One region of the Paenibacillus sp. GQ49 genome, then DNA from elsewhere that is predicted to be linked to it. Evidence: riboswitches for the same ligand, from Rfam matches in the RefSeq annotation. Region 1 holds a riboswitch; the other holds the start of a gene.
The links. Region 1 has a riboswitch for glycine ahead of sdaAB (L-serine ammonia-lyase, iron-sulfur-dependent subunit beta). Riboswitches for the same ligand answer to the same signal wherever they lie in the genome.
Positions count from the first base shown of each region.

Region 2: it holds a riboswitch for glycine, as region 1 does, so the genes downstream of both, gcvT (glycine cleavage system aminomethyltransferase GcvT) here and sdaAB (L-serine ammonia-lyase, iron-sulfur-dependent subunit beta) in region 1, are expected to answer to the same signal.

Region 1 covers NZ_JCAXEL010000012.1:42,656-48,572, forward strand. Annotated here, with positions in the region: gene AC6CIF_RS19945 (response regulator transcription factor) at 1-481, opposite strand, end outside; gene AC6CIF_RS19950 (alpha-glycosidase) at 710-2,470, shown strand; gene sdaAA (L-serine ammonia-lyase, iron-sulfur-dependent, subunit alpha) at 2,649-3,626, opposite strand; gene sdaAB (L-serine ammonia-lyase, iron-sulfur-dependent subunit beta) at 3,616-4,305, opposite strand; glycine riboswitch at 4,441-4,577, opposite strand; glycine riboswitch at 4,582-4,706, opposite strand; gene AC6CIF_RS19965 (LolA family protein) at 4,856-5,917, opposite strand, start outside.
Region 2 covers NZ_JCAXEL010000020.1:93,609-99,525, forward strand. Annotated here, with positions in the region: gene gcvPA (aminomethyl-transferring glycine dehydrogenase subunit GcvPA) at 1-340, opposite strand, end outside; gene gcvT (glycine cleavage system aminomethyltransferase GcvT) at 337-1,473, opposite strand; glycine riboswitch at 1,691-1,791, opposite strand; glycine riboswitch at 1,795-1,917, opposite strand; gene gcvH (glycine cleavage system protein GcvH) at 2,261-2,653, shown strand; gene AC6CIF_RS25915 (PTS mannitol transporter subunit IIBC) at 3,074-4,522, shown strand; gene AC6CIF_RS25920 (BglG family transcription antiterminator) at 4,561-5,917, shown strand, end outside.

The DNA of each region.
Region 1 (5,917 bases):
AGATGTGGAACTGTTTTCCCGATAAAATAATCTCATTTCCCGTCTCCTCATTAACGATCCGGTTGTCCTTCTCATAGATGGAGAGATGATCCAGCTTCAGGGCTGTATCCGATGAGACCGCAGTTCCCGCCTTCCGCAGTTGCACTTCAATCCGGGCAGCCAGTTCATCGGGGTGAAATGGTTTGGTCACATAGTCATCAGCAAAATCGAGACCATGCAACTTGTCGTCAATGGACGTTCTGGCCGAGAGCATGACAATGGGCACGGCGGGATGTTCTTTTTTCAGTCGCTGGCCCACCGTAAATCCATCCAGCCCGGGCAGCATGACATCCAGAATAATGAGTGAACAACCAACAGCAGCCTCCGCTGCACCTTCACCACTGCCGAGCCATACCACCTCATAACCGCGCTCCTCCAGATCGGCTCTGACCCAAGTCGCAATTTCCGTATCATCTTCAATATATAACAGTTTGGTTTTCATCCGAATATTCGTTTCCTTTCTGCCCCCATTGGGTTAATGATATATCTGAGCATTATCATGATAAAAGCTGTATATAACATATGGATTCATGTCTTGTTGAAACAATGTTGAAGTCCTTTACGTTACCACACATTCTAATTATAGCGTATTCATTAACGAGGGGAATGTCATATTAATCAAGTCTGCCAAGTACATATCACATCTACACATGACGGGAGGAAATTCATTATGCTGCTGGAAGCCATCTATCATCAACCGAAACGAAACTGGGCCTATGCCTATGACCAAGATACAATCCATCTGCGCCTGCGTGCCAAAAAGAATGATCTGACCGAGGTACATGCCCTGACCGGGGATAAATATGCGTGGGATGCAACCAAAGCGCTGGTTCCCTTAACAAAGTTCACCTCTGACTCTATGTTCGATTATTACGAGGGTGAGGTGAAACCTCCCTACCACCGACTGAAATACTCTTTTCTGCTCAAAAACGGAGACGAACAGATCTGGATGACCGAGACGGGCTTCCAGGAAGAAGAACCGGACGATCCGGGTCGTATGTTCCAGTTCCCTTATATTCATGCCGGAGCTGTATTCACACCCCCTGCATGGGTTAAGGATGCGGTGTTCTATCAGATTTTTCCCGAACGATTCGCCAACGGCAACCCGGATATTAGTCCGGAAAAGGTAGAGCCGTGGGGTGGCGAGCCAACACCTTTCAATTTCTTCGGCGGTGACCTTCAGGGCGTGATCGACCATCTGGATTACATCAGCGATCTTGGCATTAATGCGATCTACTTCACACCCATCTTTGAAGCCACCACCAATCACAAATACGATACCGAAGACTACCTGCGGGTAGACCGGCACTTTGGTGACGCAGATACCGTGAAACGACTGGTCGAACTGTGCCATGCACGCGGAATTCGCGTACTTCTGGACGCTGTGTTCAACCATTCCGGGAAGACATTTGCGCCGTTTGTGGATGTACAGAAGAACGGAGAACAATCCAAATACAAGGACTGGTTCCATGTACATGAATACCCGCTGGACGTGAAGGATGGCATTCCAACGTATGAGACCTTCGGATTCGAAGCGCACATGCCAAAGCTGAATACGGAGAATGCCGAAGTTAAGGCCTATCTGCTGGAGGTTGCTGAGTACTGGATCAAGGAAGTGGGCGCGGACGGATGGCGGCTGGATGTGGCAGACGAAGTGGACGATGCATTCTGGCGCGATTTCCGCCGTGTAGTCAAAGCCGCTAACCCGGATGCCTACATTTTGGGCGAAGTATGGAACGAGTCCTCCTCCTGGCTGCAAGGCGACCAGTTCGATGCGTCCATGAACTATCCGTTTACCGATGCCGTGAATGCTTTCTTTGTGAAAAATACAATGCACGCCGAACAGTTCGCGAACTCCATCGGACGACAGTTGTCCCGTTATCCGCTTCAAGCCAGCGAGGTAGCGTTCAACTTGCTGGACAGCCACGATACCCCGCGGCTGCTCACGCTGTGTGAAGGCGACCAGCGCAAGATGAAGCTGGCTGCGTTATTCCAGTTCAGTTATATGGGCGCTCCGTGCATCTATTACGGAGACGAGATTGGCATGGACGGCGAACATGATCCAGGCTGCCGTAAATGCATGGAATGGGATGAAGCGAAGCAGGACCGAGAACTGTTCGACTTTTATCAGAAACTGATCTCCCTGCGTCATGCTCATCCTGCCTTGCGTGCAGAAGGCACCGTTCGTTTCCTGCAGGCTCGTCCCGATGGCAGCCAACTGGTATTGGAGCGACAAAATGAGGAGGAACGCATTCTGGTTCTGTTCAATCGATCAGAAGAGACGGCTATTGTCGAGCTGGAGGCTGGTGACGAGGAGTGGACCGAGTTATTCGGCGGAAACCATCGTACCGCCAAGGAAGATGGCGTACTCGCCATTGAACTGCCCGCGTATGGATATGCCGTACTGAGTACGGCTGTGAGTCAGAACTAGAGTCATAATACACATTCATCTGAAGTCACATCTAAGTAGCTTATCTTCGCTTCATCTGGCAGCATAAAACAAGCGTCCTGCATAACCCGGATTCGGGTTCGCGGACGCTTGTTTTGTAATTTTGTATTCGCCGTTATACACCATAATGTCACTGATTTATATATCGGTGCGGTTCAGCTTAAACCTGAGTATCCTTGTCCACTTGAGCATTGTCCGCCCCACTTGTAGTTGTGTCAGAATCCACTGGCTTCGACTCCTGCTCAGGCTCTGCACGCTTTGCCTTTGGTTTAGCCAGCTTTTGCATCATTTTGCGGCCTGTTGGCGTCTGGGCCAACCCGCCTTGGGCTGTCTCCCGATGGCGGCTCGGCATCGCACTGCCTACCTCCAGCATGACATCGATGACTTCGTCTGACGGAATGGCACTACGCACTCCGGCCAGGGCCATGTCAGCCGCAGCCAGCGCCGTAACTGCACCCAGTCCATTACGGACGATGCACGGGATTTCAACAAGGCCTGCGACCGGATCGCAGATAAGGCCCAGTGTATTTTTTAACGCCAAACCAACGGCATGAACGACCTGTTCCGGTGTACCTCCACGCAGTTCAACCATGGCACCCGCAGCCATGCCGATCGCGGAACCCACTTCCGCCTGGCAGCCACCTTCGGCCCCGGAGATAAATGAATTGTTGGCAATAACATAACCAATCGCTCCCGCACAGAACAACCCGTTCACCAAATGTTCGTCCGTCCAGCCAAATCGCTCCTGTGTGCTAATAAACACACCGGGGATGATGCCGCAGGAACCGGCTGTTGGTGTTGCCACGATCCGACCCATGGAGGCATTCACTTCAGATACACACAGGGCATACGCCATGGCAAGTGCGGAAGCATCTCCTGAACAAGTCTCACCCTTGCGAATGTACTCGGCCATTTTTTTGCCGTCTCCACCTGTTAATCCACTGCGTGATGTCGTATCTTCCGTTAACCCTTTGCGTACCGCTTCCTTCATCACCTGATAATATTCAGACATCTGCTTCACAACATCCGCTTCCGGTGTATTGGTCTCCTGAACCTGCTCCTCGATCATCAGCTGAGCAATGGTTTTGGATTCCGCTGTACAGATCGTATTCAGTTCGTGCAAATGTTTAAACCGCATCCGAATCAACTCCTCTCTTCAAATCGATAACACGAATGTCCAGCACATGGTCCAGCTCCCTTAGACGCTTGAGCATATCAGGATTAGGCACACCATCCATTTCCATTGCGGTAAGTGCTTCGCCATCACGGGCTTTCCGGTCCACCTGCATATACCCGATGTTAACCCCGGATGAACTGATCGTGGACGTTACGGATGCAAGCACCCCTGCTTTGTCCGCATGTCGCAGAACGAGTGTTGGAAACTCACCACTAATCTGAACACGAAAATCATTCATCGAATGCACCGATACGCTTCCACCACCAATGGATGCACCGATTAAGGAGCAGGCACGTTCTCCATGCCATAACTCAATTTTGACTGTATTTGGATGAGGAGCAGGCAAGCCACTTGTATAGAACTCAACCTCCATGCCCGCTTCCTCTGCGTATTGTTCTGCATCCGGGATACGCGGATCGTCTGTGACATAATCCAGCAGACCGCCGATCAGTGCCAGATCTGTTCCGTGCCCCTGATACGTATCAGCGAATGAACCGTATAACGTCAGCCGTGCACGATCTGGCGTACATCCCAGCCACTGACGAGCAATTCTTCCTAACCTTGCTGCACCAGCTGTATGTGAACTTGAAGGCCCCGTCATCGACGGACCAATAATTGAGAAAACATCTTTAAATCGCACTTGTAACCCTCCATTTAATCATGATTCATCTTGGTAAAATGTATTCGTCATTTCGATCCAGGAGTTCCATCCACAATGCCCTTATTTAGGGTATGATGACATCAAAAAAGGACAGAAGAAGGCCTTAGGCCCTCTCTCTGTCCTCGATACCTGAGAGTTTCACGATCAACAGTGTCTCACGACAAGGGTGCACTGCCTGCGATTACAGACAAGTTCACCGGGCTGACTGATCATATACCCCTTGGGTGGCGCAGTTCGCGCACTCTCCAGAGTTGCGTCCAACGATGGTACATTTACCTGAGAGATTAACCACTGCGCCGGGTGCGCAGCGGCTTGCTCCTTCGGTGCCTGAAAACTAGCCATTTTGCTCGGCTAACCCAGGTCTCTCCCGCTCGTTATCATCCGCTTATATTCACTTCCTCGTTCAACTCACATCGAACGTGTGTCTTCTGTTCAATTGGATCATATCTGGTACATATACTTACAGATTAATATGCTACACATTATATGTCAATAAAAGTGACGTATAATTACCATCTTTATCAAATCATTAGGAATGATTAGGCAGCTTCAATTCATTTATCCAAGCTTGAAGCTTCTCTTTCGTCCATCCTTCGTTCTCACCCATGATGGAGTACCGCAAGCCATTCTCACTCCATGATATGTTCCGAATGCTCTTCATATATGAACCCTCGGTGTTACGAACCTTAATCTCGGCTTCATCCGGTATTAGTGTATCGTCCACATTTTCTTCCGGCATCTTGAATACCGTCAGGCTGACTTCTACCTTGTCGTTACTTACATAATACAAGGTTACTTCATCTCTGCTCAGCTCACCGCGCAATGTAGACATTTCGATCCGTGATAGTTCGAATTCTCCACTCATGTCCTGTAGGAACGGCTGTTCCAACGCTTTTTCCGCTTCCTCTAGGGTCACTTCGGAATTCTGCATCATATCGGTCAAGTCCTTCACATCGACCTCCTCAGGGATGTCAATTACGAAAGTATCCTTTGTGAATTCAGGGTCATACTGAATCGGATCATAGACCATTTCTGATTTTCCATCCCCATACGCGCTGTTTACTTTGACAATCATCCACGTTTTGGGATCTACCCAATACTCTGAAGATATGGAGAATGCGCCTTCTTCTTTTGGTGTCAATTCAATATGAATGACGTCCTGTCCATGAAGTTTCTCCTGTCCTATCATATTCACATCATGCGTAGTACGTAACCGCTCTAGTTGATCGAGCAATATTTGCTTCTGGGTTTGATTAGGTTGTTGTGACACGGATGATGCATCCATGGAATATGCTGCCCCTGTTTCTTTTTCATATATGATGATCTTCTTTCCATCATTAACTGCGTAACTGACATTGCCATTCTCTGATGTTTCCGTGCGCTTTCGTCCGGTTTCACCATCTACCCATTCCTTAATTTGCATCGTGTTAGTCAGCTTGTCATCCGCCCATATCTTCATCACACCTTCCGCATAATACGAGGCGGGTTCTGTTTCTGCTGAGACAACCTTCTCAATCATCTCATCTCCTGACATAGCCAGCATATCCTTCTCCGCGCAACCTCCAAGCAAGGCGCCTGCCAACATAGCAGT
Region 2 (5,917 bases), on a different contig from region 1:
GTAGTTCACCTTGGCTGATCTCAGGCTGATAAGGTGTGTAGGCAGTGTAGAACTCGGAACGGGAAATGACATGATTGATGACGGAAGGAACATGATGATCGTATATACCTGCGCCGAGGAAGCTGGCGTGTGTTTCGAAATTGGCGTTGGCGCCGGCTTGTTTGGACATATGACGTGTCAGCGCATATTCATCAAGTTTGGAGGATACGGGCAGCTCGCCCTGATAACGAATCTCCTGCGGAATGTCCTGAAACAGATTCTCCAGCGTATCCACACCGATGGTTGCGAGCATGGCGCTCTGATCTTGCTCAGTCATGGGAATGTAGCGGTGCTTGCTCATGCTTGATCAGCTCCTTGAGTAGGTGTCTTCGACGTACGTGTCCGTTTATGAAAAGGGGTCTTCACGACCTCGGCTTTTAATTTCTTGCCGCGAATCTCAATCTCAAGCGGGGTTCCCAGCGCAGCGTATTTGCTGTCGATGAGGGCAAGCCCCAGATTACGCTTCAATGTAGGTGATTGTGTGCCTGTAGTAACTTCACCAATCTGTACGCCTTCGGCGTAAATCGGATAGTGGGGCCGGGGAATACCACGCTCCAGCACTTCGATGCCGACCAGTTTGCGGGCAGGCCCGTCAGTTTTTTGCTGTAACAAGGCTTCGTATCCGATAAAAGGTCCGGCATTCAGCTTCACAAACATGCCTACGCCAGCTTCGAGCGGAGAGATGGTTGCCGACAATTCCTGTCCATACAGGGGGAGCTTCGCTTCAAATCGTAGTGTATCCCGGGCACCAAGTCCGGTTGGTACGAGTCCGTGACCTTCACCCGCTTGCATTAACCCATTCCAGACCACAGCGGCCTGATCTGCAGGAATATATAGTTCAAAGCCATCTTCACCGGTATAACCGGTACGGGACAACAGTAATTTTACTCCACATACTTCAGCATCCTGCACAAAACGAAACGGTTCAATCGTGGATACATCCGTATCTGTAACTTTTCCGATAATATCTACAGCCAGTGGTCCTTGCAGGGCGAGTAGCGCCGTCTGCTCCGAATCGTTGGTCATGCTTACGCCGGGGATCAAGTGCTCTTGCAGCCACGCCCAATCCTTGTCGATGTTGGAGGCGTTAACCACGAGCATATAATGCTGATCTTCCAGCTTATACACGAGCAGATCATCCACCACACCGCCATCTGGATAACACATCAGGGTGTACTGTGCTTGACCGGGAACCAGCGTGGTCACATCATTGGTCGTCATTTGTTGCAAAAAAACTTCGGCCTGCTCACCCTGTACTGTGAATTCGCCCATATGGGATACATCAAACAGTCCAGCACGCTCGCGTACCGCTTCATGTTCTTTCTGGATTCCGCTAAATTGTACCGGAAGCTCCCAGCCTCCAAAATCAATGCACCGTACGCCTTCATATTGCTGATATAGTGGGAAGAGTGGTGTTCTAAGCAAATCGGACATCAAATCACCTCGTTATTGGCCGTCAGCCAGCCTGATATACAATCGTGGATCAATGAACCAGGGTATTTTTAAATTTTCAGCTAGATAATTTCATCACATAAGTATGGTAAGGCAGCTATGGCAGCGCCATTCTACATCCTGTTTTTCGTTTTTTTGGGAAAAAGGAAAAGGACAGGCCAAAGAATCGGCATGCCAAGTAGCACGCTGTATTCTAAGGCTCTGTCCCTTGTACCTGAGAGTTACCCCGCTGCGTTGTGCAGCAGGTTTCCCCTTGGGTGATCATAACGCCCGCACAGGGCGAATAGATGCTCTCCAGAGTTGCGTCCCGTAAAAGTCCTTTTGCCTGAGAGATTCACCCCCGCTTATCGGTGGTTTACTCCTTCGGCGTTACCTCATGTGCATCCCGAATCGGGTGTCACGGGTAATCTCTCCCTTTACATTCATCCGCGGGTATATCATGGTCCAATAAACACATTTACTCCTCTCATTAAAACGTGAATCCACTACCGATGTCAAGAACGATATCATAGATAATGATTTAAAACCGAATATTTAATCTATTTTAGGTATTATTGTTCGTGTATTTATAAAGAGTGCGCTTACTATTCTAATATTCACCAGTATATGAAGAAAGAGTGTAATCCGGTTACAGGATTTAGAGGTGTTCAGCAAATAAATTGTGAGGTATCTTGACATTTGATTCAAAAATATCATACGCTATGTTCTGGGAAAAAGGTTAAGGTCAAAGAACGCATGTACTCATTAATGAAAAGCGAGGCGGATATCGATGAGCGAATTGAAAAGTGATTTCCTGTACAGTGAAGAGCACGAATGGGTGCAAACCGTAGGGGAGGATACTGTACGTATTGGCATTACCGAGTTCGCGCAGCATCAGCTGGGTGACATTGTGTTTGTGGAATTGCCTGACCTTGAAACCAATGTAAAAGCAGAGGACAGCATTGGAACGATCGAATCGGTCAAAACGGTGTCGGACTTGTTTTCTCCAGTCACTGGTTCAATCATTGCGGTGAATGATTCGTTGCAGGACTCTCCTGAACTTGTGAACAGCTCTCCTTACGAGGAAGGCTGGATGATTGAGATCCGTGTTGAGGGAGATCTGACAGCAGCATTGTCTACATTGATGAATGCAGACGCGTATCGGAAACATACGGAAGAATAGTATCAACGAACTTGTACTTATTAACATATATTTTATAACCAAATGAAATGAGCTTCATATTGTTTCGACCTGTGTGAGCCTGATAGCTTGCACAGGTTTTTTGTGCTTTCCAACAATGGTTTTGAATGTGGATTGAAGCAGATTGTGGATGTAAATCAACTGATTGGACCAAGCTATAGGTTAGAAAATGATTCTGGAAATGATAAAAGTCATAGGCAAAAAAAGCCTTGTGTATCAATGGGTTCAGCCATTATGCATCGATTAAAACGATTACATAACCTAATGTTGTCATCATTGTTCATGACGAAAGTACGCTTTCATTTCATTGAACAGGAGAGCATTCTCGCTTAGGATTACAGCAGGGGAGAAATGATACCCCTTTCATAAATCATAATCACTTGATCCAAGGAGGATAATACAATGAGTAATTTGGACCAAACGTCCAATTCCAAAGGTGGGCTACGGGTAGGTGTGCAACGTTTTGGCCGATTCCTGAGTGGTATGGTCATGCCGAATATGGGAGCGTTCATCGCCTGGGGATTAATTACAGCCATGTTCATTCCAACAGGCTGGTTCCCTAACGAGACGCTTGCACAGCTAGTTGATCCGATGATCAAATATTTGCTGCCACTGTTAATTGGTTACACCGGGGGTACGATGGTGCATGGTCAGCGTGGTGGTGTCGTGGGTGCCATTATGACCATCGGGGTCATCGTGGGTAGTGATATCCCGATGTTCCTCGGTGCCATGATTGCCGGACCACTGGCAGCATGGATCATCAAAAAGTTCGATAAATCGATTGAAGGTAAAATTAGAGCCGGATTTGAAATGCTGGTTAACAACTTCTCAGCCGGTATTATTGGCGGGATCTTGGGGATTTTTGCTCTACTGGGCATCGGGCCTGCTGTAGAAGCGATTAGCAAAGTATTGTCTGCCGGGGTACAAGGCTTAATGAATCTGGGCTTGTTACCGCTGGTCAACCTAATCATTGAACCAGGTAAAGTATTGTTCCTGAACAATGCAATCAACCACGGGATTCTGACACCGATTGCAACAGATCAAGCGAGAGAATTAGGGCAATCCGTATTATACATGCTTGAATCGAACCCGGGTCCGGGACTTGGTATCTTGCTTGCTTACTGTTTCTTCGGACGCGGAATGGCCAAATCTTCTGCACCAGGTGCCGTTATCATTCATTTCTTCGGGGGAATTCATGAGATCTACTTCCCTTACATTTTGATGAGACCGATTCTGATTCTTGCCGCAATTGCGGGTGGCGTCGCAGGTACATTAACATTCATGCTCACCGGAGCAGGACTTGTTTCGGCACCATCACCGGGTAGTATTATCGCGTATTTCCTCTTAACACCAAAAGGTGGATACCTGCCGATGCTCGCAGGGGTGCTTGTAGCAGCAGTCGTATCCTTCCTGGTTGCAGCAGTGTTGCTGAAAACGGGTAAACAAAAAGACGAAGATCTGGAGTCCGCATCCAGTCGGATGAAAGACATGAAGAGTCAAGGAACCGTGCCAAACGCTGGTATTACGGCTAATCAACGTGAAGCAGCCGCAGATATGGCTTCTTCTACAGTGAAAACAGACGTGAAGAAAATTGTCTTCTCCTGTGATGCAGGCATGGGGTCAAGTGCCATGGGTGCTTCCATTCTACGCAAGAAGATGAAGGCAGAGGGGATTGACGTTACGGTGACCAATACGGCTATCAGTGATATCCCGTCGGATGCAGACGTGGTGATCACACAACAAGTATTGACCGATCGTGCCCGCTCCGTTGCACCGAATGCAGAACATATATCCATCGACAACTTCCTAAAAAGCCCGGAATACGATGCGCTCGTTGAACGTCTGAAGTAATTGCACGCATTTGTTTTCCCTGAGCCGGAGGCTGAGATATGAGTATTACCAAAAGACAACGTGAAATCGTGGAGTTCCTGCTAGAGCATCCACATGAAGTTACTGCCGGCGAAATCGCCGTTGAAGTAAAGGTCAGTACCCGAACGGTTCACCGGGAGCTGCAAATGATTGAACAATGGCTTGAACCTTTGGGCATGAGGCTGGAAAAAAAATCAGGAACCGGTATCCGAATCGATGCCGGTTCCGATGATCTGGCTGTATTACGCCAGCAACTAGAGGGTAAAGAATATGTAGAGTTTACGCCAGAAGAGCGTAAGCTCTTCATGCTTTGCATCCTGCTGGATGAACCGGAGCCTGTAAAGTTACTCGCCTTGGCTTCGGATCTGAAAGTGACCGTATCCACCGTAACCACGGATCTGGACGATCTGGAGTCACGGATTCGTCAGGCGGGACTAAAGCTGGTTCGCAGACGTGGATATGGCGTCAAGATTAACGGAAGTGAGACGATTCATCGCACAGCCATAGCTGCACTTGCTCTCGAATTTTTGGATGAGTCCGACCTATTCGGAAGACAGCCAGAACAAGGGGGCTCCGTCGTAAACCAAAAACTGTTGGATATGATTGGACACGGTGATGTGCTTACGGTCGAAAATGCGTTATGGCAACCAGACATCGAATGGCTGGAGAACATCCCGGAACGCCAATACATGAAGTTGCTGATTCAATTAGCCGTAGCGGTTGTACGTATTCGTAAAGGCTTTGGCATTGGCCGTATGTCTCCACAAGAGAACACGGGAGATGAAGTTGCAGAGCAAGATGAGATGAAGGTTCCACCTTATATGGCTTCCCGCTTGTGTGGTGTGTTATCCACCCAGCTGGGGCTGACATTCTCCCAAGATGAGCAAGCTTATTTTCACAGACTATTAGTTGAGACAGAGCAGCGAATTCACTCTTCGAGGCTGTTGCCAATAGACGACTTGATTTTACTGGACAGGGTACATTCACTGATTGATCAGATGCAGGCGAGAACGCATTACGCCTTTCATGAGGATCGTTTGCTTCGTGAAGGTCTGCTTGGTCATATGCAACCTGTCATGGAGCGAATTGAAGGGCAACAGATGATCCGTAATCCGCTACTGCAGCAGATTCGCAAGGATTATGATTCCCTCTTCGAAGAGGTCAAACAATCCGTGCATCAAGCTTGGCCAGGTACTGACGTTCCGGATGAGGAAATTGGTTTCCTGGTCATGCATTTTGGCGCTTCCATCGAGAGGTTACGTGCATTGAAACGGGAGATCAGGGCCATCATCGTGTGTACAAGCGGAATCGGATCAGCACGCATGCTTTCCAGCCGATTATCCAAGGAGATTCCCGAGATTCGGATCATGGACAGCG